DNA from 3 places in the Actinoplanes sp. NPDC051411 genome. Region 1 is predicted to be linked to each of the others. Evidence: riboswitches for the same ligand, from Rfam matches in the RefSeq annotation. Region 1 holds a riboswitch; each other region holds the start of a gene.
The links. A riboswitch is a leader RNA that binds a small molecule or an ion and turns the genes downstream of it on or off. The one in region 1 is predicted to bind cyclic di-AMP.
Positions count from the first base shown of each region.

Region 2: it holds a riboswitch for cyclic di-AMP, as region 1 does, so the genes downstream of both, AB0M88_RS24145 (transglycosylase family protein) here and AB0M88_RS38650 (NlpC/P60 family protein) in region 1, are expected to answer to the same signal.
Region 3: it holds a riboswitch for cyclic di-AMP, as region 1 does, so the genes downstream of both, AB0M88_RS31345 (NlpC/P60 family protein) here and AB0M88_RS38650 (NlpC/P60 family protein) in region 1, are expected to answer to the same signal.

Region 1 is NZ_JBFBAD010000100.1:4,230-11,892, reverse strand. Features, by position in the region: gene AB0M88_RS38655 (M1 family metallopeptidase) at 1-1,287, shown strand, start outside; gene AB0M88_RS38650 (NlpC/P60 family protein) at 1,362-2,360, opposite strand; cyclic di-AMP (ydaO/yuaA leader) riboswitch at 2,376-2,517, opposite strand; gene AB0M88_RS38645 (M56 family metallopeptidase) at 2,640-3,548, opposite strand; gene AB0M88_RS38640 (BlaI/MecI/CopY family transcriptional regulator) at 3,545-3,910, opposite strand; gene AB0M88_RS38635 (cytochrome ubiquinol oxidase subunit I) at 3,988-5,349, shown strand; gene cydB (cytochrome d ubiquinol oxidase subunit II) at 5,359-6,333, shown strand; gene cydC (thiol reductant ABC exporter subunit CydC) at 6,330-7,663, shown strand, end outside.
Region 2 is NZ_JBFBAD010000044.1:2,058-9,720, reverse strand. Features, by position in the region: gene AB0M88_RS24170 (right-handed parallel beta-helix repeat-containing protein) at 1-623, opposite strand, end outside; gene AB0M88_RS24165 (class I SAM-dependent methyltransferase) at 772-1,395, shown strand; gene AB0M88_RS24160 (hypothetical protein) at 1,412-1,765, opposite strand; gene AB0M88_RS24155 (LysR family transcriptional regulator) at 1,775-2,647, opposite strand; gene AB0M88_RS24150 (nuclear transport factor 2 family protein) at 2,739-3,086, shown strand; gene AB0M88_RS24145 (transglycosylase family protein) at 3,889-4,563, opposite strand; cyclic di-AMP (ydaO/yuaA leader) riboswitch at 4,570-4,710, opposite strand; gene AB0M88_RS24140 (saccharopine dehydrogenase NADP-binding domain-containing protein) at 4,938-6,176, shown strand; gene AB0M88_RS24135 (TetR/AcrR family transcriptional regulator) at 6,321-6,965, opposite strand; gene AB0M88_RS24130 (GNAT family N-acetyltransferase) at 7,165-7,663, shown strand, end outside.
Region 3 is NZ_JBFBAD010000065.1:54,186-61,848, reverse strand. Features, by position in the region: gene AB0M88_RS31370 (sigma factor-like helix-turn-helix DNA-binding protein) at 1-434, shown strand, start outside; gene AB0M88_RS31365 (hypothetical protein) at 431-1,600, shown strand; gene AB0M88_RS31360 (VTT domain-containing protein) at 1,616-2,338, opposite strand; gene AB0M88_RS31355 (glutamine amidotransferase) at 2,384-3,094, opposite strand; gene AB0M88_RS31350 (MurT ligase domain-containing protein) at 3,084-4,304, opposite strand; cyclic di-AMP (ydaO/yuaA leader) riboswitch at 4,784-4,914, shown strand; gene AB0M88_RS31345 (NlpC/P60 family protein) at 4,921-5,730, shown strand; gene AB0M88_RS31340 (response regulator) at 5,782-7,663, opposite strand, start outside.

The sequences.
Region 1 (7,663 bases):
CCGGCCACCCCGGCGCGAGCGGCCGCGACCGACTCCACCCGCACGCCGGCGACCCCGGCCTACACGGTCAACCTGACCAGCAACACCACCGGCGGCACCTGGACCGGCCACGAGAGCGTCACCTTCAGCAACGCCTCGGCGACCCCGCTCACCGAGGTCTACCTGCGGCTCTGGGACAACGCGCACGGCTCCTGCCCGTCCACCCCGGTCACCGTCACCAACGTGACCGGCGGCACCGCCTCGGCACTGACCGTCAATTGCACCGCCCTGAAGATCACGCTCCCGGCGGCAGTGCCGCAGGGCGGAACCGGCAGCATCGGCTTCGACCTGTCGATCGTCGTCACCGCGGGGGTCGACCGGTTCGGGCACGACGGCGGCTACTACTTCATCGGCAACGCGCTGCCGGTGCTCGCGATCCGCGACGCGGCCGGCTGGCACCTCGACCCGTACACGAACAACGGCGAGTCGTTCTACGCGCTGTCCAGCGACTACACGGTCACGCTGGACCACCCGAGCTCGATGGCGGTGCCCGCGACCGGGTCCTCGACCGACCGGGCCGGCACCAGCGGCCGCACGATCACCACCGCGGTCGGCAAGCAGGTGCGGGAGTTCGCCTGGGCGGCCGGGCCGTTCGTGAAGACCTCCGGGACCACGGCCGGCGGCGTCAAGGTCAACGTCTACCGGGTGAGCTCGGTCAGCGCCGGAAACGCGAGTTCGATGCTGAGCACGGCGACATCGGCGCTCGACGCCCACTCCGGGCGGTTCGGCGCCTATCCGTACGCCGAGGCCGACGTGGTCCTGGACAACGGGTTCTGGTTCGGCGGCATGGAATATCCGGGATTCGTGCTCGACGTGGTCAGTTCGACCGCGCTCGCCCACGAACTGGGCCACCAGTGGTTCTACGGCATCGTCGGGGACGACGAGTACACCACGCCGTGGCTGGACGAGGGCTTCACCGACTACGCCACCGACCTGTACTTCAACAAGACCGGCTCCGGCTGCGGGATCACGTGGCAGTCGAGCGCCGAGCGGCTGACCAACTCGATGGCCTACTGGGACGCCCACTCGAGCCGCTACAGCACCGTGGTCTACGGCTACGGCAAGTGCACGCTGCACGACCTGCGGCGCCTGATCGGCACGACCGCGATGACCAACCTGCTCAAGTCGTACGCCGCCGCGCACTGGTACGGCGTCTCGACGGTCGCCGACTTCAAGGCCGCCGCCCAGGCCGCGGCCGGCCCGACCGACCTGACCTCGTTCTGGTCGTCCCACCGGGTCGACGGATGAAAGACGGATAGCAGCATGAAGGGGGCCACCGACTGCGGTGGCCCCCTTCAGAACTGCTTCTGCCTCGACGAGGGTCAGCCCGGACGCCGGTAACCAGCGATCGGACCCACCTTGTCCATCACCGCCATCCGCACATGGTCACCCGTGTGCGGAGCATGCACCACTTCGCCACCACCGATATAGATGGCCACGTGGTGCAACGAACCGGGGAAGAAGAACACCAGATCGCCCGGTTGAAGGTCGCCCCGGCTCACCGACTTGCCCTCGTTCCACTGGTCTTTCGTGTAGTGGTCGAGAGTCACGCCGACGGTCGCCCACGCCTCTTTCGTCAGGCCGGAGCAGTCGTACGTGTTAGGGCCGTCAGACCCGAAGACGTACGGCTTGCCGATCAGCGAGCACGCCTTGCGCGCCGCCTTACCGCCCGCGTCATTGTTGTAGGTGACCGGGCAGGGCCCGATCCTCAAGGGTCCGTCGTCTCCACCGGTCGCCCCGTACGCCTTGATGCGCAGCTTCTGCAGCGCATCGATCTTCACATTGATGGCCTTCTTCTTCTGGGCCAGATCGGCATCGCGGGCGGCGATGGAATCGGTCAGAAGCTGAAGGTCCTGCTTGGATTTGGCGTACTGGTCGCGCAGCTTGGCAACGCCGGCGATCTGTGCCTGCTGGTGCCGCGCAAGCTGGTCGAGAAGACCCAGCTTGTCGGTCAGCTGGTTCGTCGACCCGCTCATCAACATGGCACTGATCGCGCTCGGCGAACCTTGCTTGTACGCGTCAGTGGCCAGGCCGCGAACCGAGGACAGGGCGACATCCACCCGGACCTGGAGCGGGGTGAGCTGGTTGGACAGTTTCTTCAGCTGAGCCTGGTTCTTGATCAACTTGCTGTGCACATCGTTGTAATCTTCGATGATCGGCTCGAGCTGATTCCACTGGGTGTCGATCTGTGCCTCGACACTGGACGGCGAGGGTGTCGCGAGTGCCGCGGTGGCCGGTGCGGTGACAACTACGCCGGCCGCGGCGACGAGGCAGAGCAGGCTGCGCAGCATTCCGGCGCGGCGCGCCCCGTTCCGTTTCACGTTACGTGCGTTGTCCTTTCTTCCCTCATGCCGCCGACCGGGTTAGCTGACGGGTTCGAGCGGGAAGCGCGCCCGGCCGCGAAAGTGCACGGCTTCACCCCAACTGCTCGGGTCCCCGGTTCGCCAGACAACAACGACGATTAGGCGGTGGTCCGTCAGATCGGCCGGATGGACGATGGGGGGCTGCCGAACCGGGGACCACCGTACTCCCGATCATTGCCTTAACTGAAGCCGACGCGGCTGGGAAACTGCCTGCATACCACCGGTTACGCAGAGTGCCTAGAACGGCCACTGCTCCAGCGCGCGGTCGAGCCAGGGCACGACCAGGATGACGGTGGGTAGCACCAGCAGGGACACCGCCCCTAGTCCCGCGACAAGGCTCAGGCCGGGCGACTCGGGGCGCGGCGCGGCCAGCCGGTCCAGCCTCCTGCGACGCGCGTCACCCCACGCGTCCGGCTCGGCGTCCTCCGTGAGCGGGACCGCGTCGGTCAGCCTTTCCAGCGCGGCCGAGAGGGGCCCGGGCCCGGCGACGCGCCGCGCGGCATCGTCGGCCACCATCTCCAACAGCAGGTGTACGGCGTCCAGAGGCACCCGGCTCCGCAACACCCCGGGCACCGCGCGATAGAAGGCGGTGAACGACTCCATCACCACGTCGTGGCGGTGCCGCAGATGGGTCTGCTCGTGCGCGAGGACCGCGTCGACCTGCGCCCGGTCGAGCACCCGCAGCACCCCGTCGCTGAGCACGACCCGTGGCTCGCGCCCGGGCACGCAGTAGGCCAGCGGGAGCGCGCCCTCGAGCACCCGCAGGTGATCCGGTCCGATCTCGTGGCGCCGCTCGGCCCGGTCGAGAAGGTCGACCAGCAGCCGGTGGCGCTCCCGCCGGGCCCGCGACCGCCGGGTGACCCCCCAGAGCGAGATCAGCAGCCGGGCGACGATGAGCGCGGCGACGGCCAGGGCGACGAGGAGGGCGCCGGCCACGACCGGCTTGCGGGAGCCGTACGCCCGGGTGAGCTCCTCCGGCACGGCGAGCACCACGCCGAGCGCGCTCAGCACGGCGGCCAGGGTGATCGCCTGCCAGAGCAGTACGGCGGCGCGCGGCGCCCGGTCGGGCCAGCGTGACCGGGCGAGCGGGCCGGGCACGAGCAGCGACAGGGTCAGCCCGAGCGCGCCGAGCAGTAGCGCGGTCACCGGTTCTGGCTCTTCGCCGCCTCGATCGCGGCGGCCAGCGCCTCCGGGGGCAACCGGCCGACGAAGTACGCCAGGGCCGCGTCCTGATCGCCGCTCGTCGTCAGGGCGTCGAGCATGACCGCGGCGGTCATCTCCTCGCGGGACTGCGCCGGGGCGTACAGATAGGCGCGATCCGCCTTCTGGCGGGTGACCACGTCCTTCTTGGCCAGGCGGTCGAGCACGGTCATCACGGTCGTGTACGCCAGGTCGCGGTCTCTGCTCAGCCGCTCGTGCACCTGCCGCACGGTCATGGGTCCGGTCGCCGCCCACAACTGCGCCATGACCTCGCGTTCCAGGTCGCCTAGACCGTTCCTCTGGGCCATGTGACCGAGTCTACTGCACGGCGTCGTACTACACGTCGTAGTATCTACTACGGAATGTCGTAGAGGGGGCTCATCGCATGGACGTACTCGACCTGACGCGACTGCAGTTCGCGGTGGTGACGATCTACCACTACTTCTTCGTGCCGATGTCGATCAGCCTGGCCGCGGTCGCCGCCGGCCTCGAGATCACCTGGCTGCGCACCCGGCGCGACCTGTGGAAGAACCTGACCAGATTCGTCGGCAAACTGCTCATCGTCACGTTCGCGGTCGGCGTCGTCACCGGCCTCGTGCAGGAATTCCAGTTCGGCATGGGGTGGAGCGCGTTCGCCAGGTTCTACGGCGACGTGTTCGGCCCGACCCTGGCCATCGAGGGCATGCTCGCGTTCTTCCTCGAGGCCACGTTCCTCGCGCTCTGGTACTTCGGGTGGGACCGGCTGCCCCGCCTCGCCCACGCCGCGACCATCGTGATCGTCTCGCTCGGCACGGTGCTCAGCGCGTTCATCATCCTGGCCGGCAACAGCTTCATGCAGAACCCGGTCGCGTACTCGCTCGACCCGGTGACCGGCCGGGCCCACCTGACCTCGTTCCGCGAACTCCTGCTCAACAAGGTCAACCTGGCCGCCTTCCCGCACACCCTCAGCGGCGCGGCGATGATCGGCGGGGCGCTGCTGCTGGCGATCGCGGTCTGGCGCCGCGCGGCCGACCCCGGCTTCCGGCCCCTGTCCCGGCTCGGCGCCTGGCTGATGCTGGCCGGCGGGGCGGCGACCGCGCTGACCGGCGACCACCTCGGCAAGGTCATCACGCAGGTGCAGCCGATGAAGATGGCCGCCGCCGAGGCGCTCTACACGACCACGTCCGGCGCGCCCTTCTCGCTGGTGACGACCGGGAAGCCGCTGCCGTCCTTCGCGCTCGACATCCCCGGCCTGCTGTCGATCCTGGCCAAGGGCTCACCCGGCGCGACCGTGCAGGGCATCGACGAACTCCAGGCCCAGTACGCCGCCCAGTACGGCCCCGGCAACTACGTCCCGATGATCCCGGTCGCGTTCTGGTCGTTCCGGCTGATGATCGGCGTGGGCATGCTGGCCGCGCTCGTCGCCGCGTACTTCCTGTGGCGGACCCGCCGGGAGCGGGAGGCTCCCGGCTGGCTCCTGCGCTGGTTGCCGTTGATCCCGATCCTGCCGGCGGCCGGCAACACGATCGGCTGGATCTTCACCGAGACCGCGCGGCAGCCCTGGATCGCCTTCGGGATCTCCAAGGTCGCGGACGGCATCTCCCCGGGCCTGACCAGCTCCGAGGTGCTCGCGTCGCTGGCCGGCTTCACCGTCGTCTACGGCATCGTCGCGGTCGTCTGGTTCCGCCTCGTGCGGCACCTGTCACGGCAGCCCCTGTCACCCGCGCCCGCGGCGGTCGATGAACCCGAAATGTCCGTAACCTACTGAGGAGCCGCTGTGATCACCTTCTGGTTCTCGGTCGTCGTCCTCGCCTGGGTGCTGTTCTTCGTCCTCGAAGGCTTCGACTTCGGCGTCGGCCTGCTCGGCCCGCTGCTCGGCCACGACGACCACGAACGCGGCGCCGCCGTGCAGACCATCGGCCCGTTCTGGGACGGCAACGAGGTCTGGCTGGTCGCCGCGATCGGCGCCACCTTCGCCGCCTTCCCCGGCTGGTACGCGGCCCTGCTCTCCGGCCTCTACCTGCCGGTCGCCGCGATCCTGCTGCTCCTGGCGATCCGCGGCGTAGCCCTCGAATTCCGCGGCAAGGGCGACGGCCTCCGCTGGCGCCGCCGGGCCGACGCCCTGCTCGCCCTCTCGTCGGCCGGCGTCGTCGCGGTCTGGGGCGCGCTGCTCGCGGTGATCACCCGCGGCCTGGCCCTGCGACCCGACGGCTCGGTCGCCGGGCACGGGCGCAGCCTCTCCCCCGTACTCTCCTGGACCGGCCTCCTCGGCGCCCTCGCCGCCCTTTTCGCGGCGGCCCTGCTCGGAGCCACCTTCCTCAGCCTGCGGACCAGCGGCCCCCTCCGGGGCCGGGCCCGCAAGCTCGCCGGACGGCTGGGCACCGGCGGCGCCGTCACGCTGGTCGTCGCCGGCATCGGTACGGGCTCCCGGACGGTCCTGGCCGCGGCCGCCCTGAGCTTCGTGGCCGCCCTGCTGGCCCGGGCCGGCCGCGAGGCCTGGTCGTTCGCCGCGACCGCACTCGGCGTGGCAGCCACGGTGGTGGCCGTCTTCACCGCCCACGGCCAGGTGGTGCTCCGCAGCACCCTCGACCCGGCGTGGTCGCTGACCAGCACCGCGGCCGCCGCCAGCCACTCCACCCTGCACCTGATGACCGTGGCCGGCCTGATCGTCCTGCCCGGAGTGGTGGCCTATCAGGCCTTCTCCTACTGGATCTTCCGCCAGCGCGTGGCCAGCGACCGGATCCCGTCATGAAGCCCGTCGACCCGCGCCTTCTGCGGCACGCCCGGTACAGCCGCGGCGGGATCGCCCTGCTCGCCGTCATCGGAGTCGGCCAGGCGCTCGCCACCGTGGCCGTCGCCGTGGCGCTGACCGTCCTCCTGACCGGCTCACGCACCCCGGCGGTCATCCTGCTGGCGTCCTCGTTCGCCACCCGGGCCGGGCTGGCGTGGGCCGAGCAGGTGGTCGCCCACCGTACGGCCGCAAGCGTGAGCGACGAACTGCGCCGTTCCCTCGTGCGGGCCGTGGCCCGCCGCGGCCCGGCCTGGGTGGCCGGCTTCGGCTCCGGCCGCCTGACCGCCCTGCTGACCAGCGGCCTGGACGCGCTACGCCCATGGTTCGCCGGCTACCTTCCGGCGGTGATCCTCGGCGCCGCCCTGCCCCCGCTGGTGCTGCTGGCCATCTTCTGGGTCGACCCCGCCTCGGCCCTCATCGCCCTGGCCACCCTGCCGCTGATCCCCGTGCTCGGCGCCCTGATCGGCTGGGCCACCCAGGCCCGGGCCCAGCAGCGCTGGCAGGCCGACACCCGGCTGGCCGGCCACTTCCTCGACGTCGTACGCGGCCTCGCCACCCTCCGCACCTTCGGCCGGGTCGACCGCCAGACCGCCGTCATCGAAGACCTCACCGACCAGCACCGCGCGGCCACCCTGCGCGTGCTCCGCGTCGCCTTCCTCTCCTCGACCGCCCTGGACCTCGTCGGCACCCTCTCGGTCGGCCTGATCGCCGTCTCCACCGGCCTCCGCGTAGCCGCCGGCCACCTCTCCCTGCCCCCCGCCCTGCTGATCATCCTGCTGGCCCCCGAGGTCTACCGGCCGCTGCGCGAGATGGCCGCCCGCTACCACGCCGCCACCGACGCGACCGCCGTGATCACCGACGTCGACGAGGTGCTGACCGACCTGCCGCCGGCCCTCCCGGCCGGAGATCACCCCGGCCTGGCCGCGGCGGGCCTCCGGGTCCGGTACGCCGGTGCCCCGCACGACGCCCTGTCGCTCCCGGAACTGGTCGTCGGCGCGGGCGAGATCGTGGCCCTGACCGGGGCGTCGGGCGCGGGGAAAACCACGGCTCTGCGAGCGCTGGCCGGCCTCCAGCCGCTGGACGCGGGGACGGTCGCGCTGGACGGGGCTCCGGTCTATGTGCCGCAGAATCCGTCGCTGCCGCATGCCCGCACGGTGGCCGACCTCTTCCCCGAGGGCACGCCGGCGGGCGCGATCGAGGGGGCTCTGCAAGGGGTGGGGTTGGCCGGGCCGCAGTCGACGCTGCACGCCAAGCCCGCCCCTACGTCGGAGTCCAGGCCCGCGCCCGCGCT
Region 2 (7,663 bases), on a different contig from region 1:
TGCCGCCCGGGGGCGGTCAGCCCGCCGCGCGCGATCTCGACCCGGGCGTTGCCGCGGGCCCGCAGGCCCGAGCCGCTGACCCCGCTGACCCAACAGTCCTCAATCGACACGCGGGCCGATCCGCCGGCCACCACGCCGATCCCGTCCACGCCGTTGACCAGGCAGCTCGTCATCCGGACCACGCTGTCACCGAGCGCGTACAGTCCGGCCAGCCGCCCGCCGGTGAACCGGCAGTCGCGCAGCTCGGGTGCGGCCCCGCCGGAGACCTCGACCCGTCCGTCCCGGAACTCGCAACCCACGATCTCGGGGCTGCCCCCGGTCACCGACAGCACCGCCTCGCCCGGGTCGCCCCCGGTCAACACCAGGTCGGCGAGGGTGGCGGCGGCAGTCAGCCGCACCGGCACGCGCCCGATCAGCCAGACCGTGCCCCGGCCCAACTCGGCGACGAGCCGGACCTCGCGGTCGATGACCAGGTCTTCGCGGTAGACGCCGGGGGAGAGCAGCACGGTCTGTCCGGGCGCCGCCGACCGCAACGCGGCCTCGATGCTCTGCGTGGCGTTGCGCTCGCCGGGAGCCACTCGGATGGTTTCGGTGACTCCACCGCTTCGCCGTGCCGCCCGCATTCACCGCTCCTCGCCGCTTACGCCACGAGAACCTTGCGGTGCCCGGACCAACGGCGTCGAGATTTCCGGTGAACCGGGGCGGAACACGGAGCGGTCGACGTCGATGGTGCCGCTCTGATGTCATGGAGGGCCGACCGGGAGGTGCCCGATGGAAGTCGAAGACCCGACCATCAGATCGCGTCGCTACTGGGACGAGGTCGCCCCGCGCTACGACCGGGCGATGCGATTCTTGGAGCGCTTCCAGTTTCGGGGCGGCCGGGAATGGGTGTGCTCGCGGGCCCGGGGCGACGTTCTCGAGGTCGCCGTCGGCACCGGCCTCAACCTCGCTCTCTATCCGCCCGAAGCGCGCCTGACCGGCGTCGACCTGAGCCCGGAAATGCTCGCCTGGGCCCGTTCCCGGTCGGCCGCGCTCGGCCGCGCGATCGAACTGAAAGAGGCCGACGTGGAGGCGCTTCCGTTCGACGACGGCGCTTTCGACACCGTCGTGTGCACGTTGGCCATGTGCGCGGTGCCCGACGAGCGGACCGCCCTTCTCGAGATGTGCCGGGTGCTTCGGCCGGGCGGCCTCCTGCTTCTGCTCGACCACATCGGCAGCAACTGGTGGCCGATCTGGGCGGGTCAGCGGCTGCTGGAGATTTACACGATTCCCCACGGCGGCGAGCACATGACGCGGCGCCCGCGCCCGATCGTCGAGGGGGCCGGGCTGCTCATCGAGGAATCGGAACGGCTCAAGGCCGGCACGGTCGAACGGATAGCCGCCAGGAAACGGTGAGGAGGCCGCCTGGGCCCTAGGAAACGGTGAGGAATTCGCCCAGGAAGCGGGCCTCGTCGCGCAATTGAGCCGCCCGGTCGGCATGCCCGGCGCGCTCGTAATCGACGGCGGCCTCCTCGCGGGAATCGACCTCGTCCTGCACGATCCGCGCGATGTCGCCGGCGGAGAGGACGCGCCGCTCGGCCTCGGCGGCCCCGACCCCGAGTGGCGACTGCTCGATCGCGAGGGCCTTCGTTTCCGCCGGCACCACGGCTTCGGCGTTGTCGATCGCGGCCAGCGTGGATCGCAGCACGCCGACGGCGACCCGGTCGCGGGCTTTCATCGCGACGGGCAGGGCTTTCCGGAGTTGTTCACGAAGCGGGACGGCCACGCCCGGAGACTAGCCGAACGCTGCTTTCAAATGTGGCAGCAGCGCTTGAAGCGCGGCGCTGACCCGCGGACGCCAGACCAACGCGAGCACGGCCGGAACGGGGACTCCGGTGATCGGCACCGCTTTCAGATCTGGAAAGCTGGCGGCCATCGACTCGCTCAGGACCGCGACGCCGAAACCGCGGGCGGCGAGACTCGCGACGGCGCCGGGCGCCGACGCGGCGAGCGCCAGATCGGGCATAAAACCCTGGGAGATAAAGGCTTCGTCGAAAACGGCCCGGATGCCGGTGCCTTCCGGCAGGGTGACGATCGGGTACGCGGTGAGCTCCTCCACGGTTATCGCGTCCCGGCCGGCCAGTTCCGAATCGGGCGGCACCAATACGATCAGGCCTTCGCGGGCGATGACGTGGGAAGCCAGATGCTCCGGAACATCACCGGCCAGCCCGACCAGCGCGATGTCATGCAATGAGGTCCGCACACCGGCCACCAACTGGTCGGAATTGTCCTCGGCGAGCTCCAGTTCGATCGCCGGATGCTCGCGGTGAAACGCGGCCAGCGCGGCGAACAGCGGCTTCACCTCACAGCCGATGACCATGCCGACCGTCAGGTGGCCGCGCACCAGCCCCTGCACCTGGTCGACGGTCTGCCGGAGGCCGGCCACGGCGTCGAGCGCGGCCTTCGCGTACGGCAAAGCCTCGCGTCCCGCCTCGGTGAGGCGGGCGGTGCGCCCGGACCGGTCGAAGAGCTCCGCCCCGAGTTCCCTTTCCAGGGCCCTGACCTGCGCACTAACGCCGGACTGGCTGATGTGCACGCGGGCCGCGGCGCGGGTGAAGTTGGCCTCGTCGGCGACCGCGGCGAAGTATTGGAGCTGGCGCAGTTCCATAACTGGGGATTCTAGTTACGACAACAACCATCTGTTGGACTACTGGCTCGCGCCCCGGCAGGGTGGGGCCATGAGCGAACACGAGAAGGCAATGACGCCCGAAGACCTGACCCGCCTGTTCGTCGAGCGGGCCAACGCCAAAGATGCGGAGGGCCTGGCTCGGCTCTATGAAGAAGACGCGGTCATGGCCTATCCGCCCGGCCGCCAGACCGTCGGCCGCTCCGCGATCGAAAAGCTGTGGGCCGAGCTGCTCCCCAAGATGCCGCAGTTCACGCCCGAGCAGCCGCTGCCCACGCTGATCAGCGGCGACCTGGCGCTGACCTCGACGCCACCCCGCGACGGCGCGGGCGCCCGCGCCCAGGTGGTGCGCCGCCAGCCCGACGGCTCGTGGCTGCGGGTGCTCGATCAGCCCGAGTTCGTCACACCGGCGTCGCGCTGATCGCTTCTCGAGTCGTCCAGTGCGTGGTGGCGCAGCGTGCGGTTGTGGCGAGCCTGGTTGCGTAATGCGCGGTGGTGCCGGGCCGGTGGTGCCGGGCGTGATTGGGCCGGGCGTGATTGGGCCGGGCGTGATTGGGCCGGGCGTGATTGGGCCGAGCGTGATTGGGCTGAGCGCGGTTGGGCTGAGCGTGACTGGGCCGAGCGCGGTTGGGCCGAGCGCGGTTGGGCCGAGCGCGGTTGGGCCGAGCGCGGTTGGTACTGCGCGGTGGTGCCGAGCGCGGTTGGGTCGGGCGTGATTGGGCCGAGCGAGTCGGGCAGTGCGGGTCGGGCAGTGCGCGGTCGGGCCGAGCGAGGTTGGGCAGTGCGCGGTGGCGCTGAACGTGGTTGTGCCGAGGGTGAGTTTGGCCGAGCGCGGTCGCGAAAGGCGTGGCGCCCAGGCCGGCGATCTCGCGAAGGCTTGATCGTTGGCCTGGGAGCCGGCGTCGGCGCTTAGCGCGACACGACGATGTGCTGCTGTGGTGGTGCCGATCGGGGGGAATGGCACCACCACAGCGCACTCGCCACCGTGGCCTCTGTGGACATGGGATCACCCGGGGGCATGGCTTGACCCATGGCTCACCGTGCTTCGCACGGAACGGGGCCGGAGTGGCTGATCACCGGGGATGGGGCACCCGGGGGTTGGTGCGGTGGAATTTTCTAGCTCACAGCGGGCCGGCTCAAGGTGGGCCGGCTCACACCGGGCTGGCTCAAGGCGGGCCAGCTCAAAGTCGCCAGCTCAGAGCGGGCAGCTCAGAGCGGGCAGCTCAGAGCGCGATCCGCTGACCGGGGAAGATCAGGTTCGGGTCGCTGATGATGCCGGTGTTGAGCGAGGCCAGGGCGTGCCAGCCGCCCTTGACCTGGTAGCGCGTCGCGATGGCCGACAGGGTGTCGCCCGAACGCACCACATAGGTCTTGCCGGTCGCCTTGACCGACGCCGACCGCACGACCCGGCTGGTGGTGGTCGCCTTGTGGTGGGTGGTCCTCGACGACTTGTGGGTCACCGACTTCGAGGTGTGGCTCGCCTTGTGGGTCGCCTTGTGACTCGACTTGCTGCTGTGCGAACCGCTGGTGTTGCTGCCCGAGTAGTGCTTGGTCGAGCCGCCCTTCCTGCCGCACACGGGCCAGGCACCGATGCCCTGGCCGCGCAGAACCTTCTCGGCGATCGCGATCTGCTCGGACCGGCTCGCCTTGTTGGCCGTGCTGGCATACTTCGTGCCGCCGTACGCCTTCCAGGTGCCCTTGGTGAACTGCAGGCCACCGTAGAAGCCGTTGCCCGTGTTGATGCTCCAGTTGCCACCGGACTCGCACTGCGCGATCGCGTCCCAGTTCACACTGGACGCCTGCGCCGCGGAGGCCGGGCCGAGCAGGGCGGCTGTGCCCGCCACGCCCGCGGCGGTGAGGCCGAGGGCAATTCGGGCATGCTTACGGATCTGTGCCATGACAGAGAAACCTCCACGCCTGCGAGGTGAGCTGTCGGGTTCGGGCTGAGGTGCCCGGCCGCGCATGGCGGCTTCACCCCGAGGCGCGCAGCAGCGCGCCGAGGAACTTTTGGGTCCCCCGCTCCATGCCTTGGGTTAAGTTCCGTCGGGCGGCGGCAAGGACTCGGCGTTCCGCCCACGGTGTCCACGTTGGCGGACCGACCGAACCTAGCCGGGCCGATTCGGCGATCGCCAAGGTCTAGTGACGTTGTTCTCAGTAATTGCCCTATTTGATCTTTCTTTAGGACGAGTATGACCGATATGCGACGCGATTAAATTACTGGTCGGTAACCATCCGCTCCGTGGCCCCCTGGTCTGATGCAGAATCGGCAACCATGACCCAGCCCACACGCGAGTACGACGTCGTCGTCTACGGCGCGACCGGTTTCGCCGGCGCCCTCGTCGCCCGCCACCTGGCCGCGCACGCCCCCGCCGGCGCTCGTCTCGCGCTGGCCGGCCGCTCCGAGACGAAGCTCACTCGAATTCGGGCCGAGTTGGGCGTCGACTGGCCGATCGTGGTCGCCGACGCCTCCGACGAACCCGCTCTGGCCCGGCTCGCCGCCTCCACCCGGGTGGTCGTCACGACGGTCGGGCCGTACCTGAAATATGGCCGCGCCCTCGTCGCGGCCTGCGCCGCCGCGGGCACCGACTACGCCGACCTGACCGGTGAGGTGCTCTTCGTCCGCGACAGCATCGACGCCAACCACGACCTGGCCCGCCGCACCGGCGCCCGCATCGTGCACGCCTGCGGCTTCGACTCGATTCCCTCCGACATCGGCGTCCACGTCCTCGACCGGCAGGTCAAGGCCGACCAGGCGGGCGATCTGACCACCACCACCCTGGTCGTGACCAGCCTCCGCGGCGGCATGAGCGGTGGCACCATCGGCACCATCCGCAACCAGGCGGAGGAGCTGAAGAAGGACCGCGCGCGGCGCCGCATCGCGGCGAGTCCCTATTCGCTGAGCCCCGACCGCGCCGCGGAGCCCGACCTGGGCCGCCAGTCCGACATGCTCACCGTGCCCGGCGCGGAGGTCGATCCGTCCCTGCGCGGCAGCCTCGCCCCGTTCTTCATGGCCTCGTTCAACACCCGGATCGTGCGCCGCTCGAATGCCCTGCGGGGCTGGTCGTACGGCCGTGCGTTCCGCTACCGCGAGACGATGAGCGTCGGCACTTCCCCGCTTTCGCCGCTGCTGGCCGGGGCTTTGAAGCTGGGCCTCGGCGCCGCCATGGTCGGCCTGGCCGTGACGCCGCCGGCCATCCTCGACCGGATCCTGCCCGATCCGGGCACCGGCCCGAGCGAACGCACCCGCGCGTCGGGCCACTTCACGGTCGACGTCTTCACCGTCACGACGACGGGCGTGCGCTACCGGTCCCGGGTCCGGGCCCAGGGCGATCCCGGTTACGCCGCGACCGCGGTCATGCTGGGCGAGTCGGCGCTGGCGCTGGCCTTCGACCGAGACGCGCTGCCGCCGTCCGAGGGCGGAGTGCTGACCCCGGCCACCGCGATGGGCGATGCGCTGGTCGACCGCTTGCGCGGAGCCGGCCTGACCATAACCGCCACCCGCGCCGGCTGACCGAGCGTCGGCTGACCGAGCGCCGGCTGACCGAGCGGGTGCCCGCCCGCCGGACAAGGCCGGAGTCCCGTTTTCCCGGCCTTGTCCGGAACACAGGCGTACCTGATCAACGTGAGACTGCCCGACGAGTGCGCGCGTCAAACGTCAGCGGGCGAGCAGGTGGCCGGCGATCCACGTCAGGTGCTCGGCCAGTTCGTCCGGGTCCTCGGCCATGCCGCGGGAGATCCAGTCGATGATGACCTCGCTGATCCCGGCGATCAGGGCCAGCAGCGTGCGCTCCAGCCGCCGCTTGTCGGTCGTCGTCCCGACGAACCGGTTGACCAGCGGCGCGAAGTGCTGGGCGTCCTCCCGCAGTACGCCTCGGCGGCGGGTCTCCATCCGCGGCGCGTTGACGTAGATCACCCGGGCCCGTTCCGGATCTTCGACCAGCTTGGCGATCAGTGTCCGCATCATCGGCCGCAGGAATTCCTCGGCCGTCGCCGCCTGGCGTGGGGCCGCGCCCGCGACCTGGGCGAGCAGCCAGTGGTTCTGCTCGCGGTGCACGATCAGCAGCAGATCTTCCCGGTCGGTGAAGTGCTCGTAGAAGTAGCGCTTGGAGACCCTCGCCCCCGCGCAGACGTCGGCGACCGTGACCTGCTCATAGTCGCGGGTGCCGAACAGGTGGACCGCCGCCGTCACGATCCGCGTCCGCCGGTCGCTGGCGCGTTCCTGCCGGGATCGGCCGCCGTAGTTCTCGCCGCGACGCGCTGGACCGCCTCGGCGCGGCGCAACCGCCGTCCGCTCTTCCACGCCCCCACCGTAGGCCCTCCGCGTCGACTACTCATAAGCAGCGCCGAAAAGCCCAGGTGATCAAGCCTCTCGACGGTCCACGTTGGTCTGTTCGATCGGCCCGCCTTGCTGCCTCTACGCCCCCACTGTCCCGCACGCAACACCTTCACAACCCTCTCGCTACTGGCCGGAACCACCCCTTTACCGGCACGATTCACTGGTGACCGCGAGCCGCCTTCCCTACCCGCTCACTCTGACGGGAGGCGGCATCGTCCTGCGCGAGTGGCGTTCGGACGACCTCGACGACCTGGTCGTGATGCTCGACGACCCCGACATCGCCCGCTGGACGCCGATGCCGTCACCGTTCGACGTCGAGGCCGGCATCGCCTATCTCAAACGCGCCTACCAGGGCCGCACCACCGGCCAGCGCATCCAGCTCGCGATCACCACCAACGGCAACCTGCCCCTCGGCGAGGTCCTGCTCTTCGGCGTCGACCTCGGCCTCAAGGAGGCCGAGCTCGGCTATCTGGTCGGTGCGCCGCATCGGCGCCGGGGGCTCGCGGCGGGTGCGTTGTCACTGCTTTCGGCGTACGCCCAAGGCACGCTGAAGTTGTCCCGCCTCCTTCTGCGGATCGATCCGGGTAATTTCGGGAGCACCGCCGTGGCCCGTCACTGCGGTTTCCGCCTGACCGGTGAGCCGCCGATCCTGCAGGAGGGCC
Region 3 (7,663 bases), on a different contig from region 1:
GGGTCTACCGCGCCCTGGCGGTCACTCTCGGCGACTCGCACCTGGCCCGCGAGGCGACCGACGAGGCGATGGCCCGGGCCTTCATTCGCTGGCGGCAGGTGGCGACGACCGACAATCCCGGCGGCTGGGTCTTCCGGGTCGGGCTCAACTGGGCCACCTCGTGGCGCCGCAAGCTGCGGCGGGAGCGGATCCTGCCCGAGACCGGCCACGGCCTGCCGGTCGTGCATCCACCCGAACCCGACGGCACCGAGGCGGTGGCCGCCCTGGCCCGGCTCGGCGTCGACGCCCGGGCCGTCGTCGTCTGCCGGGTGCTCTTCGGCCTGTCGACCGCCGAGACCGCCGCCGTCCTGCACGTCGCCGAGGGGACCGTGCGCAGCCGGTTGTCCCGCGCGATGACCGCGCTGCGCCGCGACCTGAGCAAGGAGAACCGATGACCACCGAGATCCCTCTGCCGCCGGAACTCGAGGACGCGGTGCGTACGGGGGCCGCCAACGCTCCGGCCCGGCCCTTCGACCGCGCCGAGGTCTACACCCGGGCCCGGAGGATCCGGCGCCGGGCGCGGGCCGTACGCGCGGTCGCCGCCGGCGTCGTGCTCGCGCTCGGCGCGTCCTATCCGTTCGTCCACGCCCGGCTGGTGCCCGAGGTCGCCGACGGCGGGCTGGTCGGCGGGCAACCGATCGGGCTCTGGGCGGACCGGCCCCAGCCGCCGAAGATCACCGACTACGGCTCCGCCGCCGAGGTCCCCGGAGCGAAAGGCGACGTCGCGGGACAACTGCGAACCGTCGGTGGCCGGAACGTGGTGGTTCCGGCCGGTGACCCGCCCCGGGGGTTCGGGCTCCCCCTTGGCGCGTCCATGGGGCCGGCCCCGATCCAGGGCGGTGGCCTCGCCGCCGTCGGCAGCGCTCCGGCGTCCGACGTCAGCGGCCTCTACGACCGGGCGGTCGTGGTGCTCGACCCCACCGGCCGCGCTGTGGCGTCGCACCGGGTCGCGGCCAAGGTCTGGGAGAGCACCGGCGAGTTCGCGCAGCGCCTGATGCCGATGACCGGCAACGCGACCACCCTGTTCTGGTGGGCGTTCCAGGACATGAAGGCCCCTCACGTCGTCCTCAACCGCTACGACATCCGCAGCGGCCGGTGGACCGTGCTGAGGCCGGCGGTCGGCCAGAAGGGCTTCGCTCTGCCGTACTACGGGATGCAGGCCACCGCGTCCCGGATCCTCAGCTGGCCGGCGGTGGGCGGCCCGACCTGTTCCGCCGACATCGAGGATGCCGGCACGGGGGAGCGGGTCGGCGTTCTCCGGCCGGTCGTCAGCAACTGCACCGACGCCTATTTCGCGCTCTCGCCGGACAACCGGAAGGCCGCCGTGCTGGTGACCTACCGAACCGTCAAGGACTGGTCGCAACGTGTGCTGATCATGGATGTGAGCACGGGAAAGACGCTCCGGGAGGTCGCCCTGCCGACGCTGCCGGCCGGCACCGACCGGAGCGAGCTGGCCACCGGCATCGACTGGCTGGGCAACGAGTGGGTCCGTTACGCCCGGGCCAGCTTCGTGCCCAGCGACCCGGCCCACGACCCGGTCATGCTACGGATCCGGCCGTAGGGAAGCCGTAGAGGATCAGGCGGCGACGGGGGCGGCCGGGCGGCGGGCCGACCGCTTCCAGCGCCAGACGATCGCCGTGGTGAGGGCGAAGCCGACGAGGGCCGGGGCCAGGGTCAGCGGGTTCATCTCGTGGGGCTTGGTGACCGCGGCGCCGATCACCGCGTACGAGATGGCCGACGGGATCGCCGCGAGTGTGGTGCCGAGCAGGTAGCGCTTGCGGCACACGCTGGTCGTGCCGTAGGCGTAGCCGACCAGGCCGTACGGTGCGAGGGGCAGCAGGCGCACCAGGAGCACCGCCGAGAGGCCGCGGCGGTCGAGCCAGCCGTCGAGGCGGGCGAGTTTGCTGCCCGACTTGGCCTTGAGCGCGCCGCGCCCGGCCCACCGGCCGGCGTAGTAGGTGGCGATCGCGGCGATCACGGCGGCGGCCAGGGCGGCCGCCGCGCCGGTTGCCGCGCCGAGCAGGGCGCCGCAGGCGATCGTGATGGCGGTGCGGGGGACCATGACCGACAGCAGCAGGCCGCCGACCACCGCGATGGCGACCGCGGCGCCGGTGCGGCCCAGCATCATGACGGCGTCACCGATCTCGCGGAGTGGCAGCACGGCCGCCGCGAACGCGAGGCCACCGACCACGACACCGAGAACGGCGAACCGGATCAGCCGGCGCTTCCATCCCATCGGCGAGCCCACCGAAGCGGGGGCGGTCGAGGGAAGCGAAGGCGCGATCAGGGTGTCCGTCATGCAGGCTTACCGCCCTAACTCATTGTCGGTCATGGTCTCTGCTTGTCAGGCGCTCGCCGCGGCGAGGCGTTCCCCGCGGAGCCGGTCGGCCCATGTGTCGTCAACGGGAGCAAGGCTATCCGCGCCGATCGCCCAGCGCAGTAGCAGATCGGCTATAGCTGGGTTGCGGGCGAGCGCCGGCCCGTGGGAATAGGTGCCCAGGATCTTGCCGTGCCATGCGCCTTCGGTCTGGTTGTCGTTGCCGATGCCGGCGGTGACCCGGGCCAGCGGGGAGACGCCCGGCCCCAGGTGGGTGCGGCCGCCGTGGTTTTCGAAGCCGGTGAGCGCGGGCAGCCCGAGCCGCGGGTCGATGTCGCCCCGCAGTTCGCCGACCGCGCGGGTCTCGCCCCGGTCGGAGTAGAGGTCGAGCAGACCGAGCCCCGGACATTTGGCGCCTTTGGCGAAGAAAGAATGGCCGAACAGCTGATAACCGGCACAGATCGCGAGGACCGCCGCGCCCTGGTTGACCGCCCGGTGCAGGCCGCCGTCGGCGATCAGCCGCTGGGAGGCGAGGGCCTGCGGGCCGTCCTCACCGCCGCCGATCAGGTAGATGTCGGCGCTCGACGGCATGGGCTGGTCCGACCGGATCTCGTACGCCTCGACCGGAATGCCCCGCATCTGGGCCCTTCGGGCGAGGATGAGCATGTTGCCCCGGTCACCGTAGGTCGAGAGCAGATCGGGGTAGATCCACACGATCCGCAGGGACTCAGTTGACACGGTCCAACTCCGATCGGATGTCCTGGAACGCCGTGTAGTTGGCGATCACCTCGAGGCGCCCGGGCGGGACACCCTGCAGCGCCTGGTCGAAACTGGTCACGTGCCGGAAGGGCACACCGTTGACCTCGAGCCGCACCGCGAGGTCGTACGCGCGGTCGCCGGTGATCAGCACCGGACGGTTGCGCAGCGGCGCGAAGTCGACGTCGTAGAGCCACGACGTGTCGAGTCCGTCGGGGTCGCGGGCGTTGATCGAGAGCAGGGTGGGCGCGATCTCGGCCATGTCGAACGCCTCGAGCCAGCTGGCCGGGTTTTTCGCCAGGAGCAGCCGGATGTTGCGCCCCTCACGGTCGACCTGGGCGTACCGCCCGGCGATCGAGGTGACGGTCGCGAGGTAAGGCAACGCCTTGAGCGGGTGGACGCCGAACTCGGCCACGACGGCCAGCGCGGTCGCCGCGTTGCCGATGTTGACCGTGCCGGGCAGCTGGAGCTTGACCAGGTGCCAGTCGCCGCGCGGGTCGACGACACCCTCCTCCTCGACCTGCCAGTGGGCGCGAGGACGGCGCAGCGGGCAGCCGGTGCACCACCAGTCTCCCTGGTGGCGCTCGATCGGGTGGCCGCTCTGCGGGCAGACGAAGGAGTCGTCGTGCCAGCGCTGGCCGGCACTGAACCACACCACGTAGGGGCTGCCGCTGGCCGCCCAGACCACCATCGGGTCGTCGGCGTTGGCCACGACCTTGACGTCCTGGTGGGCGGCGAGCGCGGTCTTCCACATCTGCGCCATCATCGCCACCTCCTTGGCCCGGTCGAGCTGGTCGCGGGAGAGGTTGAGCAGGGCCACCACCCGCGGGTTGGTCTCCTCGATCACCCGGGCCAGGTAGTGCTCGTCGACCTCGAGCACCGCGAACGGCGTCGAGCCGGCCTTGGCCAGGGCCGAGGTGTGCCCGGTCGGCATGTTGGCGCCGAACGAGTTCGTCGCGACCGGGCCGAGCACCTCCATCGCGGCGGCGGTCAGCCGGGTCGTCGTGGTCTTGCCGTTGGTGCCGGACACCAGCGCGATCGCCCGCCCGGTGGCCAGGTGCGTCAACAGTTCCGGATCGATCTTGAGACCGATCCAGCCGCCGATGACCGAGCCGTCGCCGCGGCCCGCGGCCCGGGAGAGCGCCGCCGCGGTCTTCGACACCGAGGTCGCGACCTTGGCGCGCAGGGGCAATTTCTGGTCCGTCACGCCAGCGAGGGTACCGGAATCAGAGGTTACGTCGAGTTGTCGGCGGGGCGGATGGGGTACGGAATCGACCTTCGCCGAACGGGTGACCGTGTTTCCGCCGGTAGAGGGATTTTCGACTCGAATAGACAATCCTGTATGGAGTAATTGTGTGTTCTGGTTCACGCCGAATTCTCAACAAGAAGTAGTCGGGCACCTACGGAATGTCGCGGCAAATGTTCCCGGTCGATGGCAAATTGGACAACGCCTCGATCAACGATTACGGAAAGTCACCAAATGGCGCCCGACGATCATCAAAAAATTCGGATAGGAAGGTTTCCGCCGGTGGGCATCCGCTCGCCGGTCGCGCCGCCCAGGCTCACGCCGAGCCCTGCCCCGGGTCGGACGACGCGACCTTTGCACGCACGACCACAAAGGCATACGGGGGCAGGGACGGGGGACCCACAGCTTCTCGAGAGAGACAGCCGGTCCGCTCCGCGCCACCCGCTCCGGTGGCGGGCAACGGAGCAACCTCGGGGTGAAGTCGCGGCAACGCGACCGGGCACACCTTCCCGCCCGAACCCGACAGCTAACCTCGCAGGCGTGCCGGAGGGATTCCCTTACCGTGCCTCAGCACACCCTGAGCCGGCCTCGACGGCTGTCCGTCGGCACCGGCACCGCCGCGCTGTCCCTTGGTCTCTGCCTCTGCGCGGGCCAGCTGATGACGACGACGGCGGCGAACGCCGCCACCCCCGTCGTCACTCAGGCCGCGGTCGCCAAGGTCACGCCCAAGGTCATCGACTCGGTCAACACCTCGACCGTCTCCCTGGGCTCCCGAGTTCGGCTGACCACCAAGGTCATCAACCCCAAGACCGGCAAGGTCGTCACGTCGGGCCGCGTACGCGTCCAGGCGTACCGGAACGGCAAGTGGAACAACTGGTCGTCCACGCCGATCGGCAAGAACGGCTACGCCACGCTCTACGCCAAGCCCGGGGTCAACGGCTACTTCCGCACCGAGTTCTACGGCAACAGCGGCCTCAACGCCGGCTACGCCAAGCGGCTCTACGTGAAGGTGCAGGTCAACAAGGGGGCCAAGGTCCTCGCGGAGGCCAAGAAGCACACGGGCGCGCTCTACAAGTTCGCCGCGGCCGGGCCCAAGCGCTTCGACTGCTCCGGATTCACCATGTACGTCTACAAGAAGGCAGTGGGCAAGAAGCTGCCGCACAAGGCGAACTCGCAGCAGCACTACGGCAAGGCCGTCAGCAAGGGCAGCAAGAAGGTCGGCGACCTGATCGTCTTCCGCTCGGGCTCGTACGGCTACCACGCCGCGATCTACGCCGGCAACGGCTACATGTACGACTCCCCGCACACGGGAGCCCGCGTCGGCAAGCACAAGATCTACGGCAGCAACTACGTCGTACGCCGCATGGCCTGACACGCGGGAAAAGATGATGAGAGAGGCGTGAGCGGTTCGCTCACGCCTCTTTCATGTACGCGGCGGCTGCGGCCCGCACAGCGTACGGATCGCGCCCAGCAGAGTGGACCGGGTGAACGGCTTCTCGATCAGCATGCTGTTCTCGTCGAGCGTCAGCTGCGGCCCGAGCGACGCCGCCGTGTAGCCCGACATGTAGAGCACCGGCAGATCCGGGTGGTGCGTACGCAGCGCCGACGCCAGCTCCGGCCCGGTCATCGTCGGCATCACCACGTCGGTGATCAGCAGGTCCGGATGCGCCCCGGCCGCCACCTGGGTGACCGCCGTCAGCGCGTCGGTCGCCACCGTGATCACGTAACCGGCCGGCTCGATCAGCCGCTGCACCAGCTGGGCGACCTCGGGCTGGTCCTCGACGATCAGGACCCGGCCGATCACCGCGGGGGCGCCCTGCCGCTCGCCGGCCGCCGCCGTGCGTTCCTCGGCCGCCGGGAGATAGAGGTGCACGGTCGTGCCGATCCGGGGCTGTGACTCCAGCTCGATGTGGCCGCCGATGCCCTGCACGATGCCGGCCGTGGTGGCCAGGCCGAGCCCGGCCGCGGTCGGGCGAGTGGTGAAGAACGGTTCGAGCGCCCGCTGCCGCACCTCGTCGCTCATGCCGCTGCCGGTGTCGGTGATGACCAGGTGGACGACCCGGCCGGCCGGTGCCCCCTGGGGTGGCGCGCCGGCCTCGTGCACCTCGTTGGTCGCCGCCACCCGCACCATGCCGCCGTGCAGCATCGCGTCGCGGGCGTTCGCCGCCACGTTGACCAGCGCCTGCTCCAGAGGCCCGCGCTCGGCCCGAACCGGCCACACGTCGGCTCCGAACGCCAGGTCGAGGCCGATGTGCTCGCCGAGCGTACGGGAAAACAGCGATTGGACGTCGGTGAGTAGGTCGGGAATCGGGATGATCTCCGGCCGGTTGCCGTCGCTGCGGCCGAAGGCCAGCAGCTGGTGCGTGAGGGTCCGCCCGGTCGAGACGGCCTCCATGATGTCTCTGGCCAGCTGATGATGCTGTTCGTTCTCGGGGGTCGTCGTGAGGATCATGTCGGCCGAGCCGGCGACGACGGTGAGCAGGTTGTTGAAGTCGTGCGAGATGCCGCCGATCAGCTGGCCCAGGCTGTCGAGCCGGCGCAGGTGGTCGAGCTGGCGCTTGAGGCCGCGGGCGTCGATGTGGTCGGTGGTGTCGGTGATCATGCAGACCACGCCGTTGAACCGGCCGTGGTCGTCCATCAGCGGCATCATGCTCATCCGCACGCTGCGCCGGGAGCCGTCGGCCCGCATGAGCCGGGTCGCGCCGACCGTCGAGCGGCCGGCCTGGCACTCGTTGAGCCGCCGGGCGAGCTCCTTCTGTCCCTGGTCGTCGAGGAAGCCGCGCAGCGAGACCCCGACCAGCTGGGCCCGGGGGAGGCCGAGGACGACGCCGATCGGCTCGTTGGCGTACGTCGCGACGCCGTCCCGGTCGAGCTGGAGGACTCCCTCGGGGATCGTCTCGAGCACCCGGCGGTAGCGTTCCTCGCTCGCCCGCAGGCGTTCCATCGCCTGGGCGCTCGAGATGGCCAGGGCCAGCTCGCCGGCGATGTCGCGGGCCAGTTCGACCTCGGCGGTGGAGTAGAAGGCGCCCGGCGTCTCCCGGGTCAGCACCAGGTAGCCGGCGTAGGTGTTGTCGACGATCACCGGGCAGAGCACGGCGGCGTGGACCGGGTGCTCGCCGTCGCCGACGGGTGAGGCTCCGTCGCCGGCCAGCACGATCGGGCGCCGGCTGGCCGCCAGCGTGGTCGAGAAGTCGTCGTCGGGCAGCCGGCCGGCGTGGTCGAGCACCCGGCCGAGCGTGGCCGACCGCTCGTCGTCGATGTGGTGGTAGGTGATCGCCTCGTAGCGGCCGTCGTCGCGCAGTATC